DNA from 3 places in the Paramixta manurensis genome. Region 2 is predicted to be linked to each of the others. Evidence: riboswitches for the same ligand, from Rfam matches in the RefSeq annotation. Region 2 holds a riboswitch; each other region holds the start of a gene.
The links. A riboswitch is a leader RNA that binds a small molecule or an ion and turns the genes downstream of it on or off. The one in region 2 is predicted to bind thiamine pyrophosphate.
Positions count from the first base shown of each region.

Region 1 (9,728 bases), 1.4 Mb from region 2:
CTTTCTTTTTACCCTATCCTACCGCCGACGAGTACGATGCCGTGATGTCAGCCTACCGTGACAGCGGTATCCGGGCAACGGTGGCACTGGATCAACCGGAAATACCGGAATTAGATAAATTCCCCTTTTTAGCCGATTTGGTTCCACCGGTACTGAAAACACAGCTTAGCGCGGCGCCAGAAATGACCGCAGAAGCATTAATCGCGTGTTATCACGACTTTATTCAGCGTTGGCACCGGCAGGAAAATGGGCGTTTACGCGTTGCCGTATCTTGTTCCGCTCCCCAGCGCGTCACGCCAGCTTATCTGGCTGAGCTGGATAAGTTGAGCAAACTTTATAACCTACCGTTCTATATCCATATGCTGGAAACGCGTCTGCAGCGTGTTTTTGGTGAAGTCTGCCTGGATAAACGTTCCTTGATTCATTACGTCGATGACCTTGGTTTGCTATCTGAGCGCATGAACGTGATCCACGCGGTCTGGATTGACGACGATGATATCGCCCGCCTGGCGCGTTCCGGGGCAAAAGTGATTCATAATCCCATCAGTAATCTACGGCTTGGCAGCGGCGTTATGCCTATCCATCGGCTCGCCGAGGCGGGCGTGACGATCGCGCTGGGTTCAGACGAAATCATTGCCGATGATGCCGTAAACATGTGGTCGGTCATGAAAACAGCCGCCCTTATTCATACCTTAAGTAGCCCTAACCCCGATCATTGGCCGGATGCCACCAGCATTCTGAACTGTATGTTCACTGGCGGCGCCGAGGCCATGCTGCAAAAAGAAGAATTGGGCCGCCTGGAAGTGGGTTACGCCGCCGACCTGGTGATGTTAGATCTGGATACCCTTCCTTTTACCCCGCTAAACCATCTGCCGCGTCAGTTGGTTTATGCAGATGTCAGCCGCTCTGTCGTCATGACCATGGTTGCCGGAAAAGTCGTAGTGAAAAACGGGCAACTGTTAACCATTAACGAGGCGGCATTACGCCAGGCCGCGCGCGAATGCTATGCCCTGCTCGCGCCTAAGCGCGATGCGCTAATGCAACAAGCGGCGGAGAGGTTGCCTTTTTATCGCGCGATGTACGATAAGTCTTTAACCGTCGAAGTCGGCATGAATCGCTGGGTAGGCGATATTCCAGCCAAGAATGGAAAACCGTAGTTCACGAAAATAAAAGTAAAGGCCCTTATTTATAAATTAATTCAGTCACAAGGTTAATTCTCAATATAACATCATGAGGTTTATGCCATGTTTAACACCAGAAAATTATCAAAAGTCGGCTGCTTTACTTCAGGTATTATTCTCTGCAGCGCATTCGCCTCGCCTGGTTTTGCCGCAGAAAAAGAGATCAGGGTAATATGTAATAACTGGTCTGGTTTTGCCCCGGTATTTGTCGCCAGCGATCTGGGTTATTTTAAAGCGCACGGACTGAATGTTAAGGTAAAATTCGACGATTCTCAGTCAGATGCCATGGCTGCAATTACATCTGGCGATGTCGAAGTTGATATGCGTACCATTGATGATTATCAGCGCCGACCAAGAACCGCCTCAACGCCGGGAGTGATTATTGGCACGATTGATGAGTCAACGGGCGGAGATGGCGTAGTTGCCGATAATACGGTAAACAGCATTAGCGATTTAAAAGGGAAAACTGTCGCGATTGAGAATGATATCCCTGCTTATTTACTGCTGGAGATGGCACTCAAAAAAGCCGGGCTCAATTATAGCGACCTCAAAATAAAGCAAACATCCGGTTCTGATGCGCTTTCCGTTTTCTCAGACCCTAATGTCGCCGCGATTGGTACTTTCCAGCCGTTTATGAACAAAGCCGTCGAATTGCAGAAGAAACGCGGCGCACATGTTATTGTTTCATCGGCTGCTTATCCGGGTACGATTGTTGACGTTATTATCGTTAACCAGAAAAGGCTTAAAGCCGATCCCGCCGCATATCATGACTTTCTCGCCGGAGTTTATAAAGCCGTTGAGTTTTATAAAACAGATCCAGAAAAATTCATTCACCTTTCCGCTCCACACTTCGGGCTGAGCGATAAAGATTTTGCCGAAAGTATTAAGGGTAGTTTGTCTTATAGCGACCTGGCAAACGTGAAGAAATACTTTGGTTCAGAGCAATCACCCGGGAGTATTTATACTGTCTTTGACACGCTCATGGGCCTGAATATGGAGAATAAAGCCTCCGACAATGTATTATCCGCCAAACAATCGATAGACAGTTCAGTGGTTAACTCAATTTCACTGTCGGATATTCGATAATGCTCTTAACACCAATCGACCTCTCGATGAGGGGTAAATTGACCCAAGCACAAAAGTTAGCGATTGGCACGGCGGCAAGCATGACGTTGCTTGCCGTCTGGCAGGCTGCATCATGGCTAGGGTGGCTCGACCCGGTTTTTCTGCCCTCGCCGCTGGCTATTCTCCGCAGCCTTGTGGATATGTTTTTACATCAGGATCTACTGACTAACATCGGAATTTCTTGTGAACGTATCCTGCTGGCTTTCCTGCTGTCCGTTATCATGGCGGTACCTTTAGGGCTACTGATGAGTTGCTATCCGGTAATTAATGCCGCGCTGGAACCGGTGAACGACTTTATTCGTTATCTCCCCACGCCAGCCTTGGTGCCGATAAGTATCATTTGGTTTGGGATTGGTGAAGAAACCAAAGTCTTCCTGCTGTGGCTGGGCACCTTTTTCCAGTTGATCTTGCTGGTGGTTGAAGATGCCAACCGCGTCCCCAATGAATTTATTGAGATGGCGAAAACCCTGGGGGCCAAGCCCAGACAAATTATCGTCGATATCATCTGGAAAAAGATGTTGCCATCGCTATTTAATAACCTCCGCGTGATGCTTGGCTGGTGCTGGACCTATTTGATACTGGCCGAAATTGTCGCCTCTGACAGCGGCCTGGGCTACGTTATCTGGAATGCCCGCCGCTATATGCAGACCGACCAAATGATGGCGGGTGTGTTCATCATTGGCGTTATCGGGATGTTCAGCGACCAGTTGATGCGTGCTTTGCATCGCCGTATTTTTCACTACCAATGATGGCGGGGCTGTCGAATGTCTGACGAATATTTAGTGTTTGATAAAGTCACCAAATACTTTGGCGACTTGCCCGTAGTCGCCGAGCCGTTCAATTTGGTTATCCCGAAAGGTCAGTTTATGGTGTTTTTGGGCCCTTCCGGCTGTGGTAAAACCACGCTGATGCGCATGTCCGGCGGCCTTGATTCCGCCAGCACAGGAGAAATCCGCCTTGAAGGGGAAAAAATAAGCCAGCCGGATGCCAGGCGGGGCATGGTTTTCCAGTCCTACTCCTCTTTTCCGTGGATGACGGTTGAGGAAAATGTCGCGTTTGGCATGCGCTATCATCCCACCTTCACCAAGAGCACCGTTAAGCAGCGCACCGCGCATTACTTAGCGTTAGTTGGGTTAAGCGATTTTGCCAGCTCCTATCCCTCAAGAATTTCTGGCGGTATGCGGCAAAGGGTGGCGATCGCCAGGACGTTAGCCGCCGGCTCTGAAGTTTTACTGATGGATGAACCGTTCGGAGCGCTGGATGCGCAACGACGAGAGCAGCTTCAACTGGAGCTAAGGCGAATACAGAGCGAAGAATCAAGAACCATTATTTTTGTGACGCATGATGTTGAAGAAGCCATCTTTCTCGCCGACAGGATTATTATTTTTTCCGCCAGGCCTGCTTATATACTTGAGGATATCAATGTCACTCAAATACTCGGGTCTCAGCGATCACTCGCAGTACGGGATAGCCATGAATTTTTCGCATTAAAATCCACGCTACTGAAGACGGTTCGCGCCAGCCACAGATCCGACAGGCAAGAAGAGCGATGAGATCCCTATCATTAACCATGATTTCAGGTATGCGCGCCGGGCGTGACAAAACTGCGCCCTTTTCCGGGCGCAGCGCTGAACAAATAACCTGCCTAACCCACTCGGTTAGAAACGATAATTTGCCGACACAGTAACATTACGCGGCTCGCCATATTCAACCGACCGGTCCACGTAAGTATCATAGGATTTATCGAACAGATTGTTGAGATTCGCCTGTACCGACAGATTTTTTGTGACCTCATAGCGAGCGAAGAGATCAACTAACGCATAGCTGCCCTGCCGTGCGCGCCAAGTACCGTTTGGCGTATCCGCATCTTTATACACTTGGTTCTGCCAATTTGCGCCGCCGCCAACTGTTAGGGCAGGCAGCATCGGCAAACGGTAACGGGTAAACAGTTTTACCGTGGTGCGCGGCAATTCAGGGCTAAATGCTTTCCCCTCCCCGTCTTCAGCCACGTAACGCGTCGCGCCAAACGTCATCTGCCAGTTGTCAGTTAATGCGCCGTTAAGCTCAAACTCAATACCTTTACTCACCGTGCCGTTCACGCTGCGATAAGCGGTTTCCGTGGTGCCGGGAATATAGGTTCCGGTACTCTCTCCAACGTTATCCTGCTCAATACGGAAGAGGGCCAGTGAGGTGGTCAAACGGCTATTCATCCAATCGGATTTCAGCCCCAGTTCGTAGTTTTTACCTTTAATCGGTGACAAATAGTTCCCACTACGATCGCGATAGGTTTGCGGCTGGAAGATTGAGGTATAGCTGGCGTAGGTTGACCAGTTATCGTTGATATCATAAATCAGCCCGGCATACGGCGTGGTGTTGTTCTTGGCGATATGCTGATTTAACGTATCGGTGTTCCATTGGGTGTAACGTGCGCCAATAATCAGGTGCAGCGGATCGGCCAGTGAAATACGCGTGGCAGTATAGGCCGACTTCATGTGCGTCTTGTCATCCTGAATCAGGCTAAGATCGCCCCAATCGGTTTCCGGAAAACCTCCGTTGTAGTGGTTAAAATTACCCAGTTCAGTATCGGAAATATTCGCCCAAGTGTTCCGGTAACGGTTGGTCTGCTTGCTGTAACTCACGCCCGCCATCAGTTCATGCTGACGACCAAAGAGTTGATAAGGGCCATTGGCGAACAGGTCGAGCGCATCCACCTTGCGCGTACCGGTGTTATACCCGGTCCCGCCCACGTAGGGATAGGAAGGGCCGTACGGGCTCACCATCGCGCCGGTGGTTTTATCGACCAACCCGTCAAGATACATCAGGCGGCTATCGATTTTCGTTTCGGTATGGGTACCATTAAAGGTCAGTTCCCAGTTATTATTGAAGCGTTGTTTGAGGGTTGCGAAGACTTTATTGGAATTTTTATCGTTATAAGCCCAGTCCGGCGCCGTACTGCGGCTCCGGTCAAAATGGGTTCTGCTGCCATCGGTGTACCAGCGCGGTAAGCCGCCCCAGGTTGCCCCATTTTCATTATTTTCCTGATATTCATAACCGACCGAGAGCGTGCTGTAATCACTCAGGTCTGCATCCACCACGCCGTAAAAGAATTTTCTTTCCCGACTATACCGATCCAGCCAACTGTCATTGTGTTGGTAACCGGTCACCATACGCGCGCGAACATTACCGTCCTGCGTTAATGGCGTGGAAATATCGGCAACATAACGCTGTTTGTTCCAACTACCATATTCCACCGAGAGATCGCCGGTAAACTCTCGGCTATCGGCGTGTTTCCGTACCATATTAATCGCCGCCGAGGGATTACCTGTGCCGGTCATCAAACCGGTCGCGCCGCGTACCACTTCGACGCGATCGTAAAGCGCGCTGTCAGAAAGCGCGTCGCCAAGGTTCCATTGCGACTGAAAATAGGTTGGGATTCCATCGACCATGTAATTATCGATCTGGAAACCGCGGGAATAGTAGAGAACCCGGCTGGAACCGGAACTGGAAGAACTGATGCCGGTGGTATTGTCCATCACCTCTCCCAACGACTGAAGATTTTGATCCTCCATACGCTGTTTGCCGATCACACTCACTGATTGGGGAATATCGCGTTGGATCATCGGCATTTTGGTGCCAACCGTCGTGGCGGGTACGCTGTAGTCAGCGCCTGGTGGCGGCGCATCGTTATCTGCCGCTTCCACCACCATGGTTTCATTGGGTTGAGGCGCGGCGGCAAAAGCCGTCACAGGGAGTAAAGCCAAGGCGATGCAAGCAGCCAATAGCGAGGGCACTGGCGCCGTTTTTTGAGCAGCGCCACGCGATAGTGTCGCGAGAGACATAGTTATTCCTTGAGGTGTTAAAAAATAAACACTCCTGACTCATTGAATTAGAAAATTTTTGCGCATGATTTCAGGAGGAATGCATTTACGAGAAATGAAAATGGTGATTATACTCATTCTCATTTACGTGTAAATAACTGTAACAAGGATTAAGTGAGAGAGAGGCGCCGTAAGGTGAGAAGTGACAGAAAGAAGGCGTGAGAAACACCCGAAAGGTGAAATCGCAATACAGCAATAAGAGCGTTTAACGGCGTGGCACACCACGCCATAACACACGCAACGGTCAGGCTTCTGTTAGCGCCATCCGAGGGCGGGGGCGATATGGGTCAGAATCGCCTCAACGACATGCGCATTATATTCAACGCCCAGTTGGTTCGGCACCGTTAACAGCAAGGTATCCGCTTGTGCAATGGCCTCATCCTGCGCCAGTTGTTTGATCAATGTCTCCGGCTCGGCGGCATAACTACGGCCAAATATCGCCCGGGTTTGTGCATCAAGATAGCCAACGCTGTCGCTGTCCTGCGCGCTATTGCCAAACCACATATGGTCGCGCCGATCGATTAACGGGAAAATACTGCGGCTTACCGAGACTCGCGGCTCAAAGCGGTGCCCCGCGGTTTTCCACGCGGCTCGGTAAGCGCGAATCTGTGCGGCCTGCTGAACGTGGAACGGCTCGCCGGTCTCATCCACTTTCAGCGTTGAACTTTGCAGGTGCATCCCTTGTTGCGCCGCCCAAATCGCGGTGGCATTGGTGCTGGCGCCCCACCAGATCCGCTCACGCAAGCCAGCGGAAAAAGGCTCCAGACGCAGTAATCCCGGCGGATTAGGAAACATCGGTTGTGGGTTAGGTTCAGCGAACCCTTCACCACGTAACGCCTCAAGGAAAACCTCAGTATGGCGCCGTGCCATTTCGGTATCCGTCTCCCCCTCCGCCGGGGTATAGCCAAAATACCGCCACCCCTCAATTACCTGCTCAGGCGATCCCCGGCTAATGCCAAGCTGTAGTCGCCCGCCGGAAATCAGATCGGCGGCCCCGGCTTCTTCCGCCATATACAGTGGGTTCTCATAACGCATATCAATCACGCCAGTGCCGATCTCGATCCGCTTGGTTCGTGCGGCAACGGCAGACAGTAGCGGAAACGGAGAACTTAGCTGCCGCGCAAAATGGTGTACGCGAAAATAAGCGCCATCCGCTCCCAACGCCTCCACCGCTTCCGCCAGCTCGATGGATTGCAGCAACACATCCGCGGCGGAACGGGCATTCGATTGTGATGAAGGTGTCCAGTGGCCAAAAGAGAGAAAACCGATCTTTTTCATCGCAAACAATCTCCGGTTCGAAATAGTTAGGCTAACAGTGACAAAAAAGCCTTGCCTCAGGCCAGCAGAATCTTTTGCGACCGCACATAAACGCCTCGCCAGACCGTGGCGCGGGCATTGTAATCAAAAAATAAATATCGTATAACAAGCTCCTCCGAGGGGTGTCCTGTCATGGGCTGAGATGGCGTAAGCCGAACCCTTTGAACCTGATCTGGGTCATGCCAGCGAAGGGACGGGTCGGCAATTTTGCTTTCAGCCATTGCCTGTTCATACCTCAGCACGCCCGGATCTCCATGAACTGAAGGAGGTCCCATGTCTACCCCACGTTTTGATTCTGGCCTTTATGGGCAGCTACGCCAACAGGCGGGCAGCGCCTGGCAAGACTACGTTGCGCATCCTTTCGTCCGCCAGTTAGGCGCCGGAACCCTGCCGGCTCCGGCGTTTCATCGCTATCTAACCCAGGATTACCTGTTTTTAATTCACTTCGCTCGCGCCTGGGCGCTGCTGGTCAGCAAATTACAGACGCTACCGGAAATGCGCACCGCCACCGCCGCCCTTAACGCAATCGTCAATGAACTGCCGCTCCATGTGGGTTATTGCGCGAGCTGGGGATTAAGCGAGTCTGAAATCGCACACCAGCCTGAGGCGGCAGAAACCATGAACTATACCCGCTACGTGCTGGATATTGGTCACACCGGCGATGCCCTCGAACTGCTGGTTGCGCTTATGCCCTGCGTCGCCGGGTATGCCGAAATCGGTCTACATTTGCTGCACGACGCCGCCACGGTACTGGAGAATAATCCCTACGCCTCATGGATACGTAATTATGGCGATCGCGACTATTTAGCCAGCGTTCAGGCCGCGCTCAATTTACTGGAAACGGTTGGACAACAAAGCGGGGCGGAAAGTCGTTTGACGCGTTTAAGTACAATTTTCACCACCGCCACGCGGCTGGAAAGCGCCTTTTGGCAAATGGGGCTAAATGCGGTAACGGCAGGTGCGCAGTGAATTCTGACCCGTTAGGCCACCAGCAAATAATGCCGACTATCCAGGTGCGGGAGTTAACCCTGCGCTTTGGTCAAAAGGTGGTTTTCGAGCGGCTCAACTTCGACATTCCCGGCGGCCAAATCGTTGCTTTGCTAGGCGCCAGCGGCGTGGGGAAAAGTAGTCTGTTAAAGATTATTGCCGGACTAGCGCCCGCCTCCGCCGGTCAGGTCACCGCCAGTGACGGCTTACCGGTCGCCTCGCGTATTGCCTGGATGGGGCAAAAGGATCTGTTATATCCGTGGCTGACCATTGAAGAAAACGTCATGCTCGGCCCACGCCTGCGTGGTGAGAAGCCCGACCGTGCGTGGGCCACGCATCTGATTGAACGCGTTGGCCTTAGCGGATATGGGCAGGCGCTCCCCGCGACGCTTTCCGGTGGCATGCGCCAGCGCGCGGCTATCGCTCGCACCCTGTATGAGCGCCAGCCAATCGTGCTGATGGATGAGCCTTTTTCAGCGTTGGATGCCATTACCCGCGCCACTATTCAGACGCTGGCAGCAGAACTCCTGGCACAGCACACGGTGCTGCTAATAACGCATGATCCGCTGGAGGCTTGCCGCCTTAGCCACCGCCTGTTGGTTCTCTCCGGCCACCCCGCCCGCATTGACGATACCCATATCGTGGCCGGGCTACCGCCACGCGCGCCGGACGATCTCCATTTACTGAAAAGCCAGGGCGAGCTTTTACAGCAACTAATGAGGGCAGCCGGATGAAGAGGCTAGCAAAAGGCGGCATCGCCAGCCTGCGCCGCGCGTTGACGGTGTTTGTCGGGTTGCTGCTGCTGTGGTGGCTGGTCACGCAAAGTTCGATTCCGGCCTTCTTACTCCCCTCACCCACGGCGGTTGCCGAGGCCTTATGGGATAACCGCGCTTACCTCGCCGGACAGACGGCCGTCACCGCGCTGGAAATTGCCAGCGGGCTGGCGATCGGCGTGCTGCTCGGCGTCGTCCTGGCGTTAAGTATGATGTTTTCACCGCGCCTCCAGCGCTGGCTAATGCCGCTGGTGCTCACCAGCCAGGCGATTCCGGTGTTTGCCCTCGCCCCGCTACTGGTGCTGTGGTTCGGTTTTGGCATCAGCGCCAAAGTGTTTATGGCGGTATTGGTGATCTTCTTCCCGGTCACCTCGGCCTTCTTCGACGGGCTGCGACGCGTCAATACCGATTACCTCGATCTGGCGCGTACCCTGCGCGCGTCTCCGTGGGCGCAATTGCGCCACGTC
Region 1 is NZ_CP054212.1:2,903,378-2,913,105, forward strand. It holds gene PMPD1_RS14105 (amidohydrolase family protein) at 1-1,157, shown strand, start outside; gene PMPD1_RS14110 (ABC transporter substrate-binding protein) at 1,245-2,267, shown strand; gene PMPD1_RS14115 (ABC transporter permease) at 2,306-3,055, shown strand; gene PMPD1_RS14120 (ABC transporter ATP-binding protein) at 3,071-3,859, shown strand; gene fhuE (ferric-rhodotorulic acid/ferric-coprogen receptor FhuE) at 3,965-6,145, opposite strand; gene PMPD1_RS14130 (LLM class flavin-dependent oxidoreductase) at 6,440-7,462, opposite strand; TPP riboswitch at 7,610-7,712, shown strand; gene tenA (thiaminase II) at 7,775-8,470, shown strand; gene PMPD1_RS14140 (ABC transporter ATP-binding protein) at 8,500-9,222, shown strand; gene PMPD1_RS14145 (ABC transporter permease) at 9,219-9,728, shown strand, end outside.
Region 1: it holds a riboswitch for thiamine pyrophosphate, as region 2 does, so the genes downstream of both, tenA (thiaminase II) here and thiE (thiamine phosphate synthase) in region 2, are expected to answer to the same signal.

Region 2 (9,728 bases):
ACAAACCAATTAACGCGCCAAGCCCGATCTTGTCGATCCCGGCGCGACCAAGGCGATCCGGGGTTTCCAGACGAAAGAAAAAATCCTGCTTATTGCCCTTTAGATGGTGCTGGCTGTAAACCGCCGGATGATAGGTTTCCTGGTACACCAGCACGCCATCAAGCCCAAGGGTTTTAAGTTCGGCATATTCCACTTGTGAGAGCGGTTGAACCTCCATCATCACGGAGCTGAAGTTCTGGCGAATCACCGGCAGATGCTGACGGAAATAATCCATACCGACTTTACTTTGGTGTTCACCGGTGACCAGCAACAGGTGATCGAAACCCAATGCCCGGATCGCCGTGCATTCACGGGCGATCTCGGCGGCATCCAGCGTCTTACGCTTAATGCGGTTACTCATTGAGAAACCGCAATAGGTACAGTCATTCGCGCATAAATTAGAAAGATAGAGCGGAACATAAAAACTGACGGTATTACCAAAACGTTGGCGTGTCAGGCGCTGAGCTTTCTGTGCCATCGGTTCCAGCCAGGCGCTGGCGGCGGGAGAGAGCAATGCCATTAACTCCTCTCGTCCTACACGTGGGGCATTAAGAGCCCGCTCAACATCGGCTGAGGTTTTACTGTTAATGCGCAGTGTAATGTCATCCCAGTTCAATGTTTCCCAACGCGAAAGAAAATCTTTCATGATAAGGCCTCACCTTGTCCGAGGAAGGCAGTCAGCGGGCTGGATGCTGCTGCTTGCTGTTGTACCGTGCCTAATCCGCTGCGCTGCGCCAGCGCACCGGCTTCGACCGCCAGACGAAAGGCACGGGCCATTTGTACCGGGTCGCGCGCGACGGCAATTGCGGTGTTAACCAGCACCGCATCGGCCCCCATCTCCAGCGCTTCGCTGGCATGACTTGGCGCGCCAATACCGGCATCAATGATTACCGGTACATTGGCCTGCTCGATGATAATCGCCAGTAAGTCACGTGTTTTAAGCCCCTGATTGCTACCAATTGGCGCGCCAAGCGGCATGACAGCGGCGCATCCCACCTCTTCAAGCCGCTTACATAACACCGGATCGGCACCACAGTAGGGCAGCACCACAAACCCTTCTTTCACCAACTGCTCCGCCGCCTTTAGCGTTTCTATTGGGTCTGGCAGCAAATAGCGTACGTCAGGGTGAATTTCTAATTTAAGCCACTGTGTACCCAGCGCCTCACGCGCGAGACGAGCGGCGAAAAGCGCCTCTTCCGCGGTTTTCGCGCCGGAGGTGTTGGGTAGCAACTGGACGCCAAGCTGTCGTAGGGGCAGCAAGATCCCATCATCGCCGCCGCGTAAATCAACGCGTTTCATCGCCATGGTCACCAGTTGCGAAGCGGATTCTTGTAAAGCGGCCAGCATCAATTGCGGCGTGGCGAATTTGCCGGTACCGGTCAGCAGGCGCGATGAAAAAGTTTTATCAGCAATCTGTAACATGTCAGCCTCCGGCAATGGCCTGGAAAATCACCAGCTCATCGCCCTCCTGTAGAAGTTGGGTATCCCAACGATGATGGGGAACGATAGTTTGATTCACCGCCAGCGCGGTGCTTGGCTGGTGCAGTGACAACTGTTTCAGTAAGGCGGTCAGCGTCAATGGCGCGGAACAGGCCATTTGCCGATCATTAACGATGATATTCATGGCGTTTCTCCGCATACCGGGCAGTGTGGCGTACGTTCAAGGTTCAGCGTGCGCCAAACCTGTTGTCGGCCATCGAATAGACGTAGTTTGCCGTTTAAGGGCGAGGGAATGCCTGCCAATAGTTTCAGTGCTTCTAACGCCTGTAGCGTACCGATAACGCCCACCACGGGCCCAAGTACGCCTGCGGTACGACAATTGCGCTGTGGTTCACTCTCGTCAGGCCACAAGCAGCGGTAACAGCCCTGTGTCCAGGGTGGCGCGATCACCATTAACTGGCCGCTCCATCCCACGGCACTGCCGCTAATCAGCGGTTTTCCGGCGGTAACACAGGCATGGTTGATCGCGTGGCGGGTAGCCATGTTGTCACTGCAATCCAGTACCAGATCGACCTGATCAACAAGTGATGGCAGGGTTTTCTCATCCACACGTTGCGCCAGCGCGATGCTGTCGACCTGTGGATTGAGCGCGCGCAGCCGCCGTTGCGCCAGGTGCGCTTTACTCTGGCCGGTATCTGGCTGGTGGAACAGAATTTGGCGTTGTAAGTTGCTGATATGCAGAGTGTCATCATCCGCCAGGAGCAGTTTGCCGACGCCAGCCGCCGCGAGATATAGCGCGGCAGGCGAACCCAATCCACCTAAGCCGATGATTAAGACGCGACCACGCTGCAGTTTTTCCTGCCCTTCAATACCGAACTCCTCCAGCAGGAGTTGGCGGCTATAGCGCATAAAATCGCTGTCATTCATCCCCGACTCCCGCAAGCGCCAGTAACTGTTGCGTGGCGCTGCGCCAGTCTGCGGCGTGGGTAATGGCGCTGACGACCGCCACGCTACCGACACCGGTTTCCAGCACCGCCGGTACCCGTGCGATGCTGATGCCGCCAATTGCCACGGTCGGGTAGCCTTGCAGGCGCTGCATATGCGCGGCTAATTGCTTTAATCCTTGTGGCGCAGAGGGCATCTGTTTCGTTTGCGTAGGAAACACGTGCCCCAACGCAATATAGGAAGGGCGCACGGACAGCGCGCGGTCAATCTCCATATCGTCATGAGTAGACACGCCAAGGCGTAAACCGGCTTCTCGTATGGCGTTAAGATCGGTTTCGGCAAGATCTTCCTGACCGAGATGTACGCCGTATGCCCGATGTTTAATCGCCAGCCGCCAATAATCATTAATAAATAGACGCGCCCGGTAACGTTGCCCCAGCGCAATGGCGGCGCGAACATCCTCTTCCACGTGATGATCGTGTTGGTCTTTGATACGTAACTGCAGAGTACGTACACCTGCCTCCAGTAGGCGTTCAATCCATGCCACGCTATCTACCACCGGATAGAGCCCTAAACGAAGGGGAACGGTGGGAAAGTCAGGTTGATACCTTACCGCCGTGCGGCGAATATTCTCGTGTGCGGCGGTCTCTCTCTCCAGTGGAGAGGAAAATTTTGGTTCGCTGCCGGACATAGCCATTTCCTGTGAGTAAGGGAAAGTTGCTTGTCTGGAGTTCGGAGGGAGTAATGAAACGGCGGGTCAAGAAAGGGATAATGTCGCCGTAAGCCAACTTTACTCTTGTTCCCTTCGCAGGTTCTAACCTGATCAGGTTCCGCGGATCCCGAATTAACGGTCTCAGCCCGGTAGGGCACTCCGACAAGATGTGGGGTGATGCAGAGCGACTTACGTCACAGCTTCAACCCAAATAGCCCCTCCAGCATAAAGGGGCGAGGTAGAAACTACAAGGGGGTAGCAATGGCGTGATGTTTATGCCGGCCTAACCAGTTCAGTTTCATTCGCCACCACGCCGGGTAACTGAAGCTGGTTCTCCCAGGCGAGCTGAATCAGCTTATCTTCCAGCGTAAACCGCGCCTCCAGCGTTTCACCCACTTCTGACAATGCCTGCTGAAACTCGACATAGTTATCATGATCGATGGCCGTTTCCAGATGGGTATCATACAAACTCATCAACAACTCGGTATTCCCTTCCAGCGCCGGATAAATCTGGGCCGCTGCCGTCAGAGGGCTATCGCCTTCCAATTCTTCGATAATGCGTTCATAGATACTGAAATGTCCGGTAGAGAGATAATCGACCAGTTTTTGGCAAAAATTATCCAATGCCTTTTCATCCAGCGCGGTGAGCGATTCCTTGTTAGGCTTAATGCCAACGGTCTGATAATAGGCAACTAGCAGTTGCCGACGGGCACTTAGCCAAAGATCTACCAGTGCATTACTGCCACCTACGCGTTGGGTCAGAACGTCTAAATGGTTAAGCATGATCGACTCCATGTGAGTAATAGCCCGACATATTTTAGGTTGCATGTGCGTTACCGCTTTCATGCAACCTGAATTATTTAGGGTATAGTTTTAGCGCAATGTTTAAATATGTAGCGGTACTCTACAAACTACAAATATCTTGTCTTCAGGATACTTTTTTATGGAACATGAAATTAGAAGCGTAGACGCTGGATGGTGGATTGTCAGCCATGAGCAGAAACTTTGGTTACCAAATGGCGATTTACCGTACGGCACAGCGGAGACATTTGACCTAACCGGTTCGAAAGCGTCGCCGATCGGCGAATGGCAGGGTGAAACCGTGTGGCTGGTGCGCGAGGATCGCGCGGAGAATATGGGCTCGGTACGGCAAATCATGGATAAAGAGGCCGGGCTGTTCCAACTGGCGGGGCGCGGTGTCCAATTGGCGGAGTTTATCCGCTCGCACCGTTTTTGCGGCTATTGCGGTCACGAAATGCACTTGAGCAAAACCGAAAATGCCTGTTTGTGCGCGCATTGCCGTCAACGTTACTATCCGCAGATCGCGCCTTGTATCATCGTCGCCATTCGGCGCGGCGACCAGATCCTGCTGGCACAACACGCGCGTCACCGTAATAGCATTTATACGGTATTAGCCGGGTTCGTCGAAGTGGGAGAAACCCTTGAACAAGCGGTGGCGCGCGAAGTAATGGAGGAGAGTAGCGTCACGGTTAAAAATGTTCGTTACGTTACCTCTCAACCCTGGCCATTCCCCCATTCGTTGATGATGGCGTTCATGGCTGAGTACGATGAGGGCGAATTGCAAATTGATAACCATGAACTGATCGACGCCGGTTGGTTTCGCTATGACCAATTACCGCATCTGCCGCCGCCGGGCACGGTCGCGCGGCGGTTAATTGAAGACACTGTCGCGCTATGCCGCGCCGAAACGGAATGAGTGATACACTAGCCGCCTGTGTTTGTGAGAGCCTGATTATAATGAACGAATTGAAGAACGATCGTTACCTCCGTGCCCTGCTACGCCAGCCGGTTGACGTTACGCCAGTGTGGATGATGCGACAAGCCGGGCGCTATTTGCCGGAATATAAAGCCACGCGCGCGCAGGCGGGTGATTTTATGTCGTTGTGTAAAAACGCTGAATTGGCCTGTGAGGTAACCCTACAGCCGTTACGGCGTTATCCGCTGGATGCGGCGATCCTGTTCTCTGATATTCTGACCATTCCGGATGCAATGGGCTTAGGGCTGTGGTTCGAAGCGGGCGAAGGGCCGCGTTTTTCCTCGCCAATCACCTGTCGGGCAGACGTGGATAAATTGCCGGTACCCGATCCGGAGCAAGAACTGGGCTACGTAATGAAGGCGGTACGCACCATTCGTAAAAACCTGCGGGGCGAAGTGCCTCTGATTGGTTTCTCCGGTAGCCCATGGACGTTGGCGACCTATATGGTTGAAGGCGGTAGCAGCAAGGCATTTACCAAAATTAAAAAGATGATGTATGCCGAGCCACACACGCTGCACGCCATGTTGGACAAACTGGCCGATAGCGTCACGCTTTATCTTAATGCGCAAATCCGTGCTGGCGCGCAGGCGGTAATGGTTTTTGATACCTGGGGCGGTGTACTGACCGGGCGTGATTACCGTGAATTTTCACTGTATTACATGCATAAAATCGTCGATGGACTGTTGCATGAACATGAAGGTCAGCGGGTGCCGGTAACGCTATTTACCAAAGGCGGGGGGCAGTGGCTGGAAGCGATGGCGGAAACCGGATGCGATGCTCTGGGCCTGGATTGGGCTACCGATATTGCCGATGCGCGGCGCCGTGTGGGCGATAAAGTGGCGCTGCAAGGTAATATGGACCCTTCCATGCTGTATGCGCCGCCAGCGCGTATTGAAGAGGAAGTGGCGACTATTCTCGCCGGGTTTGGTCATGGCGAAGGCCATGTGTTTAATCTCGGTCACGGTATTCATCAGGATGTGCCGCCGGAGCATGCCGGTGCATTTGTGGAGGCGGTACATACCCTTTCCCGGCCTTATCACCAGGAGTAATTATGGATATGCAGGCATTGCGCGCTGAACAGCTAGCGCGTGCCTCTGAAGTGGTGCGTCACGATGACTTTGAGGTGATGCCGCCACGCTTGATCGCTGGCGCGGATGTCGGTTTTGAGCAGGGAGGCGAGGTAACACGCGCCGCGCTGGTTATTTTGGAATATCCTTCCCTGACGCTGATCGAACATAAGGTGGCGCGTATCGCCACCACCATGCCGTATATCCCCGGCTTTCTCTCATTCCGTGAATATCCCGCCTTATTGGCGGCCTGGCAGATGCTGGAGCACCAGCCTGATTTACTCTTCGTGGATGGGCATGGTATTTCACATCCTCGTCGGCTCGGTGTCGCCAGCCACTTTGGTCTGCTGGTGGATGTTCCCACCATTGGCGTGGCTAAGAAGCGCCTGTGCGGTAAATTTGAGCCGCTGGACGCTGAACCCGGCGCGTTGCAGCCATTAAACGATAAAGGCGAGCAGCTAGGCTGGGTATGGCGCAGTAAAAAGCGCTGCAATCCTTTGTTTATCTCTACCGGTCATCGGGTCGGGATGGATAGCGCGCTGCATTGGGTACAACAGTGTATGCAGGGCTACCGTCTGCCGGAACCCACGCGCTGGGCTGATGCGGTCGCCTCAGGGCGCCCGGCTTTCCTGCGTTTGCAGCAGGGTTAACGGTGTGAGCCGGTCGCTTTTACGGTACACTGTCGCCCGAACAGTATTGACGAGATCTCATCATGTTACGTAATCCCATCCATCTGCGGCTCGAAAAGTTAGAAAGTTGGCAGCATGTGACCTTTATGGCCTGCTTGTGCGAGCGAATGTATCCCAATTATTGGGCTTTCTGCCAACAAACCGGCTTTGCCGATGCACAGATTTATCGCCGCATTCTCGATCTGGTGTGGGAAACGTTGACGGTGAAAGAGGCGAAAGTCAATTTCGACAGCCAGCTCGAAAAGCTGGAAGAGGCGATTCCTAACGCCGAAGATTACGATCTTTACGGTGTTTATCCTGCCATTGATGCCTGCGTGGCATTAAGTGAATTATTGCATTCGCGTTTAAGCGGTGAAACGCTGGAACATGCTATTGGCGTGAGTGATGCATCAATTACCACGGTCGCGATGTTGGAAATGACTCAATCCGGTCGTGAGATGAGTGACGATGAGCTAAAAGATAACCCGGCGGTTGAAGAAGAATGGGACATCCAGTGGGAGATTTTTCGCCTGCTGGCAGCCTGTGAGGAACGTGACCTGGAGTTAATCAAAGGGCTGCGATCTGACCTGCGAGAAGCGGGAATCAGTAATATCGGTATAAAATTTGAGCGGTAAGGCGATAAAACGTGACTTCACGCCTGATTTGTAGCGCCTAAAGGCTTCACATTCGCCCCCTGTCTGGTCTACATTTGGGGGGCTGAAAAATGTGGCTATCGGTGCGTGCAGGCTGAAGAGTGCCAGAATCTGGCTTTTCCCTCGCACTCGATGCTTAGCAAGCGATAAATACACTGTAAGGATAACTTATGAACAAGACTCAACTGATTGATGTAATTGCGGACAAAGCGGATCTGTCTAAGACCCAGGCAAAAGCTGCTCTGGAATCCACCCTGGCTGCGATTACTGAGTCTCTGAAAGAAGGTGATGCTGTACAACTGGTTGGTTTTGGTACTTTTAAAGTTAACCACCGCGCTGAGCGTACTGGCCGCAACCCGCAGACTGGCAAAGAAATTAAAATTGCTGCTGCAAACGTACCGGCATTCGTATCAGGTAAGGCCCTGAAAGACGCTGTTAAGTAATAGCGTTGCGGTGAAAGGTTTGACGAGGGGCGATTTCGCCCCTTTTGTTTATGAAAATTCTCTCGCTTAAACCGAATTTATGTAGCCTGGCAATCTTGGTATTGGCGGGCTGTAGTTCCCATTCGCGCTTACCGGACTTTACTGCCAGCGGTTATCTGGCCGATCGTGGCGCGGTGCGTATTTGGCGTAAAGATCATCAGCAGCAAGTCTCGCATATGATGACGATATTCACTCCCTTCAGCGCTGGCGTGAGCGAAATTACCGATTACGGCTGGTCAGAAGGCAAACTGGTCAGTATTGAGCGCCATATTCAGGGGAAACACCCGGATGACGTCACGCTACGCTTTGATCAGGACGGTAGCCTCAGTTTTATGCAGCGGCAGCTTGAAGGGCGCCGTGAGGCATTGAGTAATGATGCGGTGGCGCTCTACAAGTTCGATGCGCAGCGGATGCTGAAAATTAGCGATGCATTGCTTACTGGTCGCGTAGTCTTAAAACAGGGTCATTGGCTGGGGAATGGGCTGATCAAGACGTGTCAGGGCGACAGTGTGAAACCGGCGCTGGATAACTTGGCGCTCAATTATATTATGCAGCAGCAGAGTGCTGCCCGCTCAACGCTAAGCGTGGCCTGGTTGGATGCGCCGGAAGGTACTCAATTGTTGTTGGCGACGGCCGAAGATTACTGCCAACAAGAGCCGAACGAAGCGGATTTCTGATCGGGCGTGGTGGTAAATTTGCCGCCCTCAGAAGAGAGCGGCAGGCCAGCTTAGCGGCGATTAATGGCGCGATAACCAATATCTTTGCGGTAAAAACTCCCTTCCCACGAAATGTCTTGCGCCAGCGCGTAAGCGCGCTTTTGCGCCGCTGCGACATCCTCTCCCAACGCGGTAACGCATAACACGCGCCCACCCTGGGTAACCACGACATCGTCGTGTAATTGAGTACCGGCATGAAACACTTTGCCATCGGCGCGCTCTTCTAGCGGCAGTCCGTGGATCTGATGGCCGGTTGTATAACTGTCAGGATAGCCGCCGGCAGCAATCACAACGCCTAATGATGGACGCGGATCCCACTGCGAATCCTGACGATCCAGCTCTCCTTTACAGGCTGCCAGGCAAAGCGCGACTAAATCTGACTGTAGGCGCATCATAATCGGTTGAGTTTCCGGGTCGCCAAAACGGCAGTTAAACTCAATCACCTTCGGCTGCCCGGCTTTATCGATCATCAGGCCAGCATACAAAAAGCCCGTATAGACGTTGCCTTCAGCCGCCATACCGCGCACTGTCGGCCAAATGACACTATCCATCACGCGCTGGTGGATTTCATCAGTCACCACCGGCGCCGGCGAATAGGCGCCCATACCACCGGTATTGGGGCCGGTATCGCCATCGCCCACGCGTTTATGATCCTGGCTGGTGGCCATTGGCAGAACATGTTCGCCATCGACCATTACGATAAAACTGGCTTCTTCACCATCCAGAAACTCTTCGATCACGATACGGTGACCGGCGTCGCCAAACGCATTGCCTGCCAGCATGTCCTGAATTGCGGCTTCGGCCTCTTGCAGCGTCATTGCCACAATAACGCCTTTACCGGCGGCAAGGCCATCAGCCTTGATAACGATCGGGGCGCCTTTACTACGCACATATGCAAGCGCGGGTTCGACTTCAGTAAAGTTTTGATATTCCGCGGTGGGAATATGGTGGCGGGCAAGAAAATCTTTGGTGAAAGCTTTGGAGCCTTCCAATTGTGCTGCTGCTTGCGTCGGGCCGAAAATGGTTAGGCCCGCCGCCCGGAAAGCATCGACAACGCCAATGACCAACGGCGCTTCAGGGCCGACAATGGTTAGGTCAATCTTTTCGCTCTGCGCAAAACGCAGTAGCGCCGGAATGTCCGTAGCGCTGATATCGACGTTTTGTAAGGCGGGTTCCAGCGCGGTTCCGGCATTACCCGGCGCGACAAATACCGTTTCAGCGAGTGGTGA
Region 2 is NZ_CP054212.1:4,273,373-4,283,100, reverse strand. It holds gene thiH (2-iminoacetate synthase ThiH) at 1-685, opposite strand, end outside; gene PMPD1_RS20595 (thiazole synthase) at 682-1,461, opposite strand; gene thiS (sulfur carrier protein ThiS) at 1,463-1,663, opposite strand; gene PMPD1_RS20585 (HesA/MoeB/ThiF family protein) at 1,660-2,406, opposite strand; gene thiE (thiamine phosphate synthase) at 2,399-3,115, opposite strand; TPP riboswitch at 3,208-3,308, opposite strand; gene rsd (sigma D regulator) at 3,410-3,919, opposite strand; gene nudC (NAD(+) diphosphatase) at 4,080-4,853, shown strand; gene hemE (uroporphyrinogen decarboxylase) at 4,895-5,962, shown strand; gene nfi (deoxyribonuclease V) at 5,965-6,630, shown strand; gene PMPD1_RS20555 (YjaG family protein) at 6,693-7,283, shown strand; gene hupA (nucleoid-associated protein HU-alpha) at 7,472-7,744, shown strand; gene PMPD1_RS20545 (DUF1481 domain-containing protein) at 7,795-8,460, shown strand; gene purD (phosphoribosylamine--glycine ligase) at 8,511-9,728, opposite strand, start outside.

Region 3 (9,728 bases), 1.3 Mb from region 2:
GCACGTTTATTAATTACCGCAGTCCGTACCGATTCGGCAGTATCGGTCTCCCCGGCCGAAGCCCCACCTGAGTTAATTAACCCGGCACGCCCCATATAACAGTTAGCCAGTTGATAACGAACCAGATCAATCGGATTATCGCTGGTCAGCTTGCTATAGACGCGCTCATCGGTATAACCGAATTTAACCGCGTTATACCCACCATTATTCTCAGCCATTTTCTGCTTAACAATATCGGCGCCAATGGTCGCCGCCAGATGATTCGCCTGCCCGCTTAAATCGGCGCTCACGTGGTAATCGGTACCGTCTTTCTTGAAATCATTGTTACGTAAATACGCCCACAACACCGTTACCATGCCTAGCTCATGCGCGCGTTCGAACGCCACGGAAATTTCTTCAATCTGGCGACGTGATTGCTCAGAACCAAAATAGATCGTCGCACCAACCGCCACCGCGCCGAGGTTAAACGCCTGTTCAACGCTGGCATACAAGGTTTGATCATACTGGGTCGGATAGCACAGAGTTTCGTTGTGATTCAGTTTGACCATAAACGGAATTTTATGCGCATAACGCCGTGAAACCGAGGCCAGTACGCCGTAAGTTGAAGCAACACAATTACAGCCCGCCTCAATCGCTAATTCGACGATATTTTTCGGATCAAAGTAGAGTGGATTCGCGGCAAAAGAGGCGCCCGCCGAGTGCTCCACACCCTGATCGACCGGCAATATGGATAAATAGCCGGTTCCTGCCAGACGGCCGGTGTTATACAAGGTTTGCATATTCCGCAGTACGGTGGGAGAGCGGTTATTATCGATCATCACCCGGTCGACATAATCCTTGCCCGGCAGATAAAGGCTTTCTGCCGGAATAGTCATGCAGCGATGTTGCAAAAGGGTGTCAGCTTCTTTGCCCAATAACTGTACGATGTCCGTCATGGTAACTCCTGTAGTAATTGAATAACCTGGCAGGTCCGTTAGTCGACGATGCCAATCCACAACAGCCTGGACCCGAAAGGACACGTAACGCAAATTGCTGACTCCATTTTTCAGAACGCTTCGCAGAAAAAAGTCGGCTTGCGGGCGCCGTTTTACCACCAGCGCCAGAAATGATGCACCGGGCCAATCCCCTGCCCGACTTCGAGTGAGTCCGCCTGTTGTAAAGCGCCCTGTAGCCACGCTTTTGCCGCCTCCACCGTACTGGCCCAACTGTCGTGACGTGGCCGTAGCGCCGCCAACGCCGCAGAGAGTGAGCAACCGGTACCGTGCGTGTGGCGTGTATTGACGCGTGGCGCGCTAAATCGTTGCTCACCTTGCGCGCTAAACAACCAGTCAGGGCTCTCTTCCTCGCTTAAATGTCCGCCCTTCATCAACACCGCCGCACATCCCATCTCGCGCAGCGCCCGCCCCTGCGCGCGCATTTCATCTTCGTTTTTCGCCGGCGCACACGCCAGCAGCGCCGCCGCTTCCGGTAGGTTCGGCGTAATCAGCGACACCTGCGGCAACAGGCGTTGACGTAGGGTAGATACCGCCTGTGGCGAAAGTAACGGATCGCCGCTTTTTGCCAGCATCACCGTATCCAGCACCACCCACGGTAGCGCCGCTTTTGCCAGCCGTTCGGCCACCACTTCAACAATCTCACTGTTTGCCAACATACCGATTTTGGCGCTATCGATGCGCACATCATCTAACACTGAATCAAGCTGCGCGCCGACAAAATCGGCATCAATCTGGTAGACCGACTGCACGCCCTGCGTGTTTTGCGCCACCAAGGCGGTAATCACGCTGGTACCGTAGGCGCCAAGCGCCGAGAACGCTTTTAGATCAGCCTGGATACCGGCGCCGCCGCTAGGATCGGTACCGGCAATGGTTAATGCATTAATGCGTTTCATATCAGCGCCTCCGCATTCAGCATCCACAACTCATCCAGAAACCCGGCGACAAAACTGCCCGGCCCGCTGGCCTGGCGAGTGGCGCGTTCACCGGCGCAGGCCATTACGCGGCACGCACTGGCGACATGTAACAACCGGTCGCCCGGCAACGCGGCAAACCCGGCCACCACCGCCGAAAGCGCACAACCGGTCCCCACTACGCGCGTCATTAATTTTGCGCCGCCATTTACCGCCAGTAGCCGATCGCCGTCTGTCACATAGTCAGTTTCGCCGGTTACCGCGACAATAGCACCGCTACGCTGCGCCAACTGTTGCGCCGCCTGTAGCGCCGCGCCGGACTCATGCAAACTGTCCACGCCGCGCCCGCTGCCGGCCTGCTGTGCGAGGGCGATAATTTCCGATGCGTTACCACGAATGGCGGCGGGATGCAGCGTCAGTAATTGTTGGCAAAATTCACTGCGTAGTTTTAAACCGCCAACCGCTACCGGGTCGAGTGTCCATGGCTTTGCGGCCTGATTTGCCGCATCAACCGCCGCGCGCATCGCTAATGCGCGCTCACCGGTCAGGGTACCAACATTAATTAATAACGCGTCGGCCAGCGCGCTGAATTGCGCGGCTTCTTCGCTGTCAATCACCATCGCCGGGGAAGCATTGAGCGCCAACAAAACGTTGGCGGTAAAGGTCTGTACCACATCATTGGTCATGCAGTGAACCAGCGGCGCGCGCTGGCGGAAAAGGTCGAGGGATTCGGCGACAAGGTCGCCAGAGATAACGGTAGGTTGTTGCATATGGCTCCCAACCGGCGTTCAGAAATCTGATGCGGTCAGGCATCTGACTTCCCTCCGCTGGCATTATCCAGTTCAGGTAATACGGGTCTATCTCAGCCTCTTATGGTAAAAGGCACCCCGAGTCATTTTTCACGCTAAATTTTAGCTGAGCGATAACGCTTAGCTATGCAGAATAAGCGCCAGCCTGCGAGAAGTAAACCGGGTACGGCGCACTCACCAAGATAACAAGCAATAAATACTCTTCGGCATAGTGGAAAATTTTCATCGGCGCCCGTATGGCTCTTTTTTAAGCTAGGGAAATCAACAGCATTCTGGTAACTTCCAGCCGTTTTATCCTGAAAACTGGCACTATCTTATCGGTGATAATATCTTTCGAAGGTCAAAACCCGAGTCTATACGCTGGATTAAGATAGGAGCTCTGATTCGAAGGAATAGCAGACCCCAACTTACTAATATTGAAAGACGCGGAATCTTCCGGAGATTACTCAGCAGCCAGGCCAAAGGTTTTACGATATACTTTGCTACTGCTACTCAGCGTTATAACATATCAATTGGAATGAACATAAGTGAGGGAGCACTTTCTATGAGCAATGCTGTATTTCCAGAAACGATGTGGTTTTCGACCATTCCTGACCAATATGGAAGCTGTGATTGACATAGAGGGGAAACGGTAATGCGTAATTTCATAATTTCTGCACTGGTTTTACTGTTATGTATCCTTAGCTATCTATTTATAGGTAAGCAGACTGTTTCTGTTATTGATGCGCATTATGATGGTAGCACAGCACAGATTATTGTTAACAGATTACCTATAACTGAGTCAGGAAAGATCGATTGGTGGAGAGATCACCAACAAAAAATCTTGGAAAAATACAACATCCCGTCTGGCAATAAAAGACCATTCCTTATTACAGTCTATGCTTTTGGTGATGGCTATAAAGAGGAAGGTAAAGAGGATCGACGTTGTTTCACAGATATAAAGCCGCCTAAAAACTGCATTGATAAAAACATCCTAATGATGATTTGGCGCACACGCGATGGTAGCGTTAAATATCAATTCTAATTACATTATCTACTAATAAAAAAACCTATCCACTCTTCAATGAGTATGGGTTTTTATTTTATCATGTTTATTGCTTAATCGATTTTGACTCGCCCTGTTTAGTCTTGGGTTCTTCAAAACTAAAATAATACATTACGCTTGGTTACTCTGCTTTTAAAAGCCCCAATAATGGGGGGGTTGAGAAAATAGCACTTAGCACACTCATGTTCCAGAGCCGAAACCCCGTTATATTCGAAACTAAAACGGGTGTGCTTACAAACAGCGGCGTTTAATTATCTCAAGTATATCTCTTACATCAGGAATACCTTGTCAGATTGCTTTTATGTTTACAATATAAAGATTATCAATTTCCTCTACCACTGGCGTGAACTACTGTAGCTCCCACTTTTGAGTGCCATACAATCTAGACCAATATTTGAACGCATGTTATGCTTCGATTGTGTTCTATATGGAAATGGATGAATAATTATGGATGCGAAGGTCATTGCAGAAGGGATATGGGATAGTCTCTCATCAATCCCAACGAGTTTGTACTATGGGGTGAAACGTACCTATATCAGTACTGGCCTATTGGGTTCTGACAGAAAAACAAGAAACGACTATGAGAATGAGCGCTTTTTTCGAATGATAAAGTCCCTGGCTCGAAATGAAGAACCTTTACGCCGCCTTGTAACTATAGTTATTACTGACTTCTATAATAAACTGGATGGTAGAGGACGAGAGACGATACATAACAAAATTGGTTATGGCATTGGCAGGTTATCTGGTCGTATGGGAGGACAGATTGCAGTCGCTCAAACTATCGCCGCTCTATTAATACATAGAGCAAAGATGGCATATGCCTATAAGAACTTCTTCCGCATAGCATCGAGTTTTACTATCAACATCGCATTGTTCCAGGGAGTAATAGAAGAAGCAGCCTTAGCTTCTCGTAGAATGCAAAACCATTATCCACAGACCTATGATAAAGTTTCTCCCTACGGTCTTGATATGATCTACTTTCTTGTTGAAACCCCGCTGAAACCGTACCTTGACTTCATTAATAGCCACGCAATGATCTGCAAAAGGGTAAACGATGAGCTTTTTAAAATCGGTCAGTAAATCTTTCGGTTGGCTCTTAGCACATGCAGTTGAGGGCACAATAACCTGTATATGTGCTTTTGCATCCCTCGCGTCGTTGTTCATTGCTGAAACTACCCTGATGAAGTTGGTGGGTTTCGTCGGTTTTTTTGTGATCGCATTAGTTGCAGGTTATGGCTTGGGTAGGTTACGTGGTGAAGATAAAAGTACTTCAAAACTAAAATAATACATTACGCCAGGTTACTCTGCATTTAAAAGCCCCAATAATGGGGCCTTGTGAGAAGATACGCGCATCAAAAACCAGCGTCGATAGCCTTACCAGCCGGTTGGTTTCGGATTACGCTCATCAAAGCCGGTTTGATGCCAATACGGATAGGTCGGAGTGGTATAACTCACTTCATCCAACCGGGCGATCTCTTCCGCGCTCAACGACCAACCCAACGCCTCAAGGTTTTGCTCAAGCTGGTTGCGGTTACGGGCGCCAATCACCACATTGGCGATGCCAGGGCGACTCAGCAGCCAGTTTAATGCCACCTGCGGAATGGATTTCCCGTGCTGCTCGCCAATATCATGTAACACATCAACAATATCAAACAGTTTCTCTTCCGCAACCGGCGGCCCGCCCTCGGCGCCGCCAGCAGCGATACGCCCGTCCTGTACCGGCGCGCCACGACGAATTTTACCGGTTAAACGCCCCCATCCCAGCGGGCTCCACACCATGGTACCCAGCCCCTGGTCGAGCGTCAGCGGCATCAGCTCCCATTCGTACTCGCGCCCCACCAGCGAATAGTATCCCTGATAGGCCACGTAACGGCCCAGCCCATATTTCTCAGAAGCCGCCAGCGATTTCATCACCTGCCAACCGGAAAAATTGGAGGCGCCGATATAACCAATCTTACCGCTGCTGGTCAGATCATCCAGCGCACGCAACGTCTCTTCAACCGGCGTCAACGCATCAAAACCATGCATAAAGTAAACATCAATATGGTCGGTTTTCAAACGGCGCAGGCTGGCTTCGCAGGCGCGAATCAAATGATAACGCGACGACCCTTTTTCATTCGGCCCGTCGCCGGTGGGAAACGTCGCTTTTGACGAGATCAAGACCTTGTCACGGCGCCCTTTTAACGCCTCGCCCAGTACCTCTTCCGCAGCGCCTTCCGAGTAAATATCGGCGGTATCGAAAAAATTCACTCCGCGTTCGAGGCACAAATCCACCATGTTGCGAGCTTCATCGACTTGGGTACTGCCCCAACGCTGAAAGAATTCGTTGCTGCCGCCAAACGTGGCGGTGCCAAGGCTAAATGCCGGAACCTTTAAACCTGATCGGCCAAGCTGTCGGTACTCCATCATAACTCCTTGCGGATTGTGATTTATCGAACTTACAGTATGGAAAGCTGAGGCAGACCTGCATGAGCGATTGGTGCCCTTTGGCAATTAATCTCGCGAGCTTAACCGCAGATCGCCGTAATGGCGTTCAGCGACGTCAGGATGGGAGCGCAATCGCCCTTTCAGGTAGTTCCATCCTACGTCGCGTAATAGTGGATTCTGTGGGTCGCTGGCCGGGCCGTGCGCCAGGTGCGCCAACGCCTGCGGGAGTTCAAACACCGGTACTACCGCATCCAGTTGCGCGCCAAGGAAAAAGGCAATCGACAGCCGCTCCTGATTTTCCGGCGGCGAAACCACCCGATGTACCGTGGCGCGTAAATATCCGTTGGTCGCTAACTCAAGCAGTTCGCCAATATTGACCACAAATGCGCCGGGTAACGGACGTGCGTCAATCCAGTTATCCGGTTCAACCTCCACCTGCAAACCGCGCTGCTCATCCTGTAACAGAAAGCTCAGGAAACCAGAATCTTTATGCGCACCAACGCCCTGATTCCCGGTTTGATGGGATTGTCCTGGATAGCGAATCAGCTTGATATGTTCATTCGGTTTATCACCGTATAAAGCATCAAAGGCCTCTTCCGGTAATGCCAGCGCCGTGGCGAAAGCGCGTAGCAAACGCAATGACATCGCCGTCATCGCTTGCTGCCAGGCCAACAGCACCGGTTTTAATTCCGGTAGCGCCGTCGGCCACTGGTTTGGCCCCTGCAAACGTCGCCAACCCGGATCGCCTGCCGCTACCGTCAACGGCACACGCTCCGCGCCAATATCAAACTGTTCTCGCCAGTCAGGCTGGCTACGTGTTAGCTCAGACCCCGCACGGTTGTAGCCGCGAAAATGCGGGGAATGCACCATGGCTACACGCAGTTTTTCCTCTTCCGGCAAGGCGAAAAAGGCGCGCGATAAGTGTTGTAGGCGTTGTGAGAGCGCGGCATCAACACCATGATTGATCAGATAAAAAAAGCCTACATCGCGTGCGGCAGCGCTCAGTTGACGCAAAAATGATGGCCGATGCTGGTCACTATCCAGATGGGAAAGATCGAGAATTGGCAGCGAAGTAATATGATCCATTCCAGACTCCTGTACGCACTGGCAAAGGTAGCTAATTACTATGGCAACGATATTTTTCGCTGCCTAATACCCTTCTCTTCTGGCTTAGAACCAAGCGCTATGAAGCTGCATGGCGGCGCCCCATCAGCAGCATCGCCAAACCGCCCATCAATAAGGCCGCGCCGCTATAGGCAATCGCGCCCGGCGCGCCGAAGCTATCCACTAACAGCCCGCCGGCTACCGCGCCGAGCGCGATCGCCACCTGAAAAGTTGTCACCAGCAAGGCACCTGCGGTTTCCGCATGGTCCGGCGCCGCCAGCGTATTCCAGGTTTGGATGCTGACCGGGAAACCGCCGAAGGCAAAGCCCCAACCCGCCGTGGCGGCAAAAGCCACCGAGGCCGAGACGCCCCACGTCAGCAGCACAAATGCCATCGCCGCCAGCATTAGCGCCGACAGCGCAACCGCCAGGCTGGCGCTACGTTCGGCAATAAATCCACCGGCCAGATTGCCGAAGAACCCACCGATACCAAACGCCAGTAGCAGCAATGAAATCATCTGCACATCAAGTTTAGGCACCTGCTCAAGGAAAGGGCGAATATAGGTAAAACCGGCGAAATGTCCCGAAATAACGAACATCACGGTGATCAGACCCAGCCGGACGCCCGGCCGCTTTAGCAATATGCCAAACGTCCCTAAATCCGGCACATCGGTAGAAGGCAGACGCGGCAGACGGATCAGTTGCGCCGCCAACGCCACAACGCCGATACCGGCCGCTGCCATAAAGGTAGTTCGCCAGCCCCACAAATCACCCAGCCAGGCGCCCATCCCCGGCGCACAGACCGTTGCTGCCGAAACGCCGGTAAAAATAATCATCATCGCGCGCGGTAACAAACGGGTGGGAACCAAACGCATCGCCAGCGCCGCCGCCAGTGACCAGACGCCGCCGAGGGCAATGCCCAACATGGCTCGCGCGGCAATCAACACGCCAATATTCGAGGCCTCAGCCGCCAGCAGGTTGGATAACACCAGCAACAGCGTCAGCCCCCATATCACGCTGCGTCGATCGATTTTACCGGTACCAATCACCACCGCCGGGCCAGCCAGCGCCGCTACCAGTGCCGTCGCAGTCACCGCTTGCCCGGCGGCGCCATCCGACACGCCAAGATCGGCGGCGATAGGGGTTAATAAACTGGCCGGTAAAAACTCCGCCGTTACCAGCGCAAAAATGCCCAGCGCCAGGGAGAAAACCGCGCCCCAGGCGGCTTCACGATGCTCATCATCGCGTTGCGATGCGGTGCAATCAAAGCCTTCTGCACCATTACATATTTTTTCTGACATTAGGTTTCCTGTACGGGCTCGCCCGCTATATCCAGAGATTGAGGCAAATGGTATAGTCGAGCGTCTGGAACATCCATGCCAGGAAAGCCGCAATGCTTGACAATTCGTCCAAAAATCCGCGTGACGAGCACTCCGATCCGCTAACAAATATGCTACAGGGTCTTCGCCTTGATGGCGTAGAGTATGGCCGTTTTAATCTCGGCGGCGAGTGGGCGTTTAGTTTTGCGCCTGCCCGTGAAGCCTGCTTTATTTTTGTGGCGGAAAAAGGCTGTTGGTTACAAACCCCTGATGGCGAATGGCAGCCGTTGAGCGCCGGTGATGCAGTGCTACTACCGCAGGGCAGCGCCCACGCATTAGCCAGCCATCCTGAAGCCTCTCCCCTGCCATTCCCGCGTTGGCAATGCATGAGCCTCAGCGGCAATGTTTTTGATTTCAGCGCCACGGCGAATCAAGAGAACTGTCGGCTGTTTTACGGCACCATGCGTTTTAATATTGATGGTCAGCATCCGTTATTACGCATGATGCCCGCCCTGATGCGTGCCAATGAATTGATGAAATATGAACCGGCTATCATCCATCTGCTGGAAGCCATGAGCAGCGAAGTCGCGTTAAATCGGGCGGGCGCTTGCGGCATTATCGCGCGTCTCGCGGATGTGCTGGCAGCGCAAATCATTCGCGCCTGGGTTGAGCATGGTTGCGGCGATGCCACCGGCTGGATAGCCGCGGTACGTAACCCGGAAATGGGCCGCGTACTGGCCGCCATTCATGCCCAGCCCCATCACGATTGGACGCTGGCTGAACTCTCCGCCTTGATGGGCGCTTCCCGCTCCAGTTTCGCCAGTAAATTTGCCGCTATCGTCGGTGAAACCCCGGCCCGTTATGTTGCGCAGGTGCGGATGCATTTAGCCCGGCGCTGGATTGTTGAAGATGCGGAGCGTATTTCTGAAGTGGCCCAGCGGCTAGGCTACGATTCCGAGGCCTCATTCAGCCGCGCGTTTAAACGCGTTATCGGCATGGCGCCCAGTCATTTTCGCGCCCGTTCTCGCGCCGAAATTACCTCCTCATTACGCTAAAACGCTACCCCCTGCCTGGCGATATTAATCTGCGGACCGGGCCATGACTCATGGCCTGCTCCCC
Region 3 is NZ_CP054212.1:3,014,739-3,024,466, forward strand. It holds gene fbaB (class I fructose-bisphosphate aldolase) at 1-935, opposite strand, end outside; gene thiD (bifunctional hydroxymethylpyrimidine kinase/phosphomethylpyrimidine kinase) at 1,088-1,888, opposite strand; gene thiM (hydroxyethylthiazole kinase) at 1,885-2,676, opposite strand; TPP riboswitch at 2,709-2,806, opposite strand; gene PMPD1_RS14580 (DUF943 family protein) at 3,350-3,739, shown strand; gene PMPD1_RS14585 (hypothetical protein) at 4,208-4,840, shown strand; gene PMPD1_RS14590 (aldo/keto reductase) at 5,135-6,169, opposite strand; gene PMPD1_RS14595 (isopenicillin N synthase family dioxygenase) at 6,254-7,273, opposite strand; gene PMPD1_RS14600 (MFS transporter) at 7,371-8,591, opposite strand; gene PMPD1_RS14605 (AraC family transcriptional regulator) at 8,684-9,664, shown strand.
Region 3: it holds a riboswitch for thiamine pyrophosphate, as region 2 does, so the genes downstream of both, thiM (hydroxyethylthiazole kinase) here and thiE (thiamine phosphate synthase) in region 2, are expected to answer to the same signal.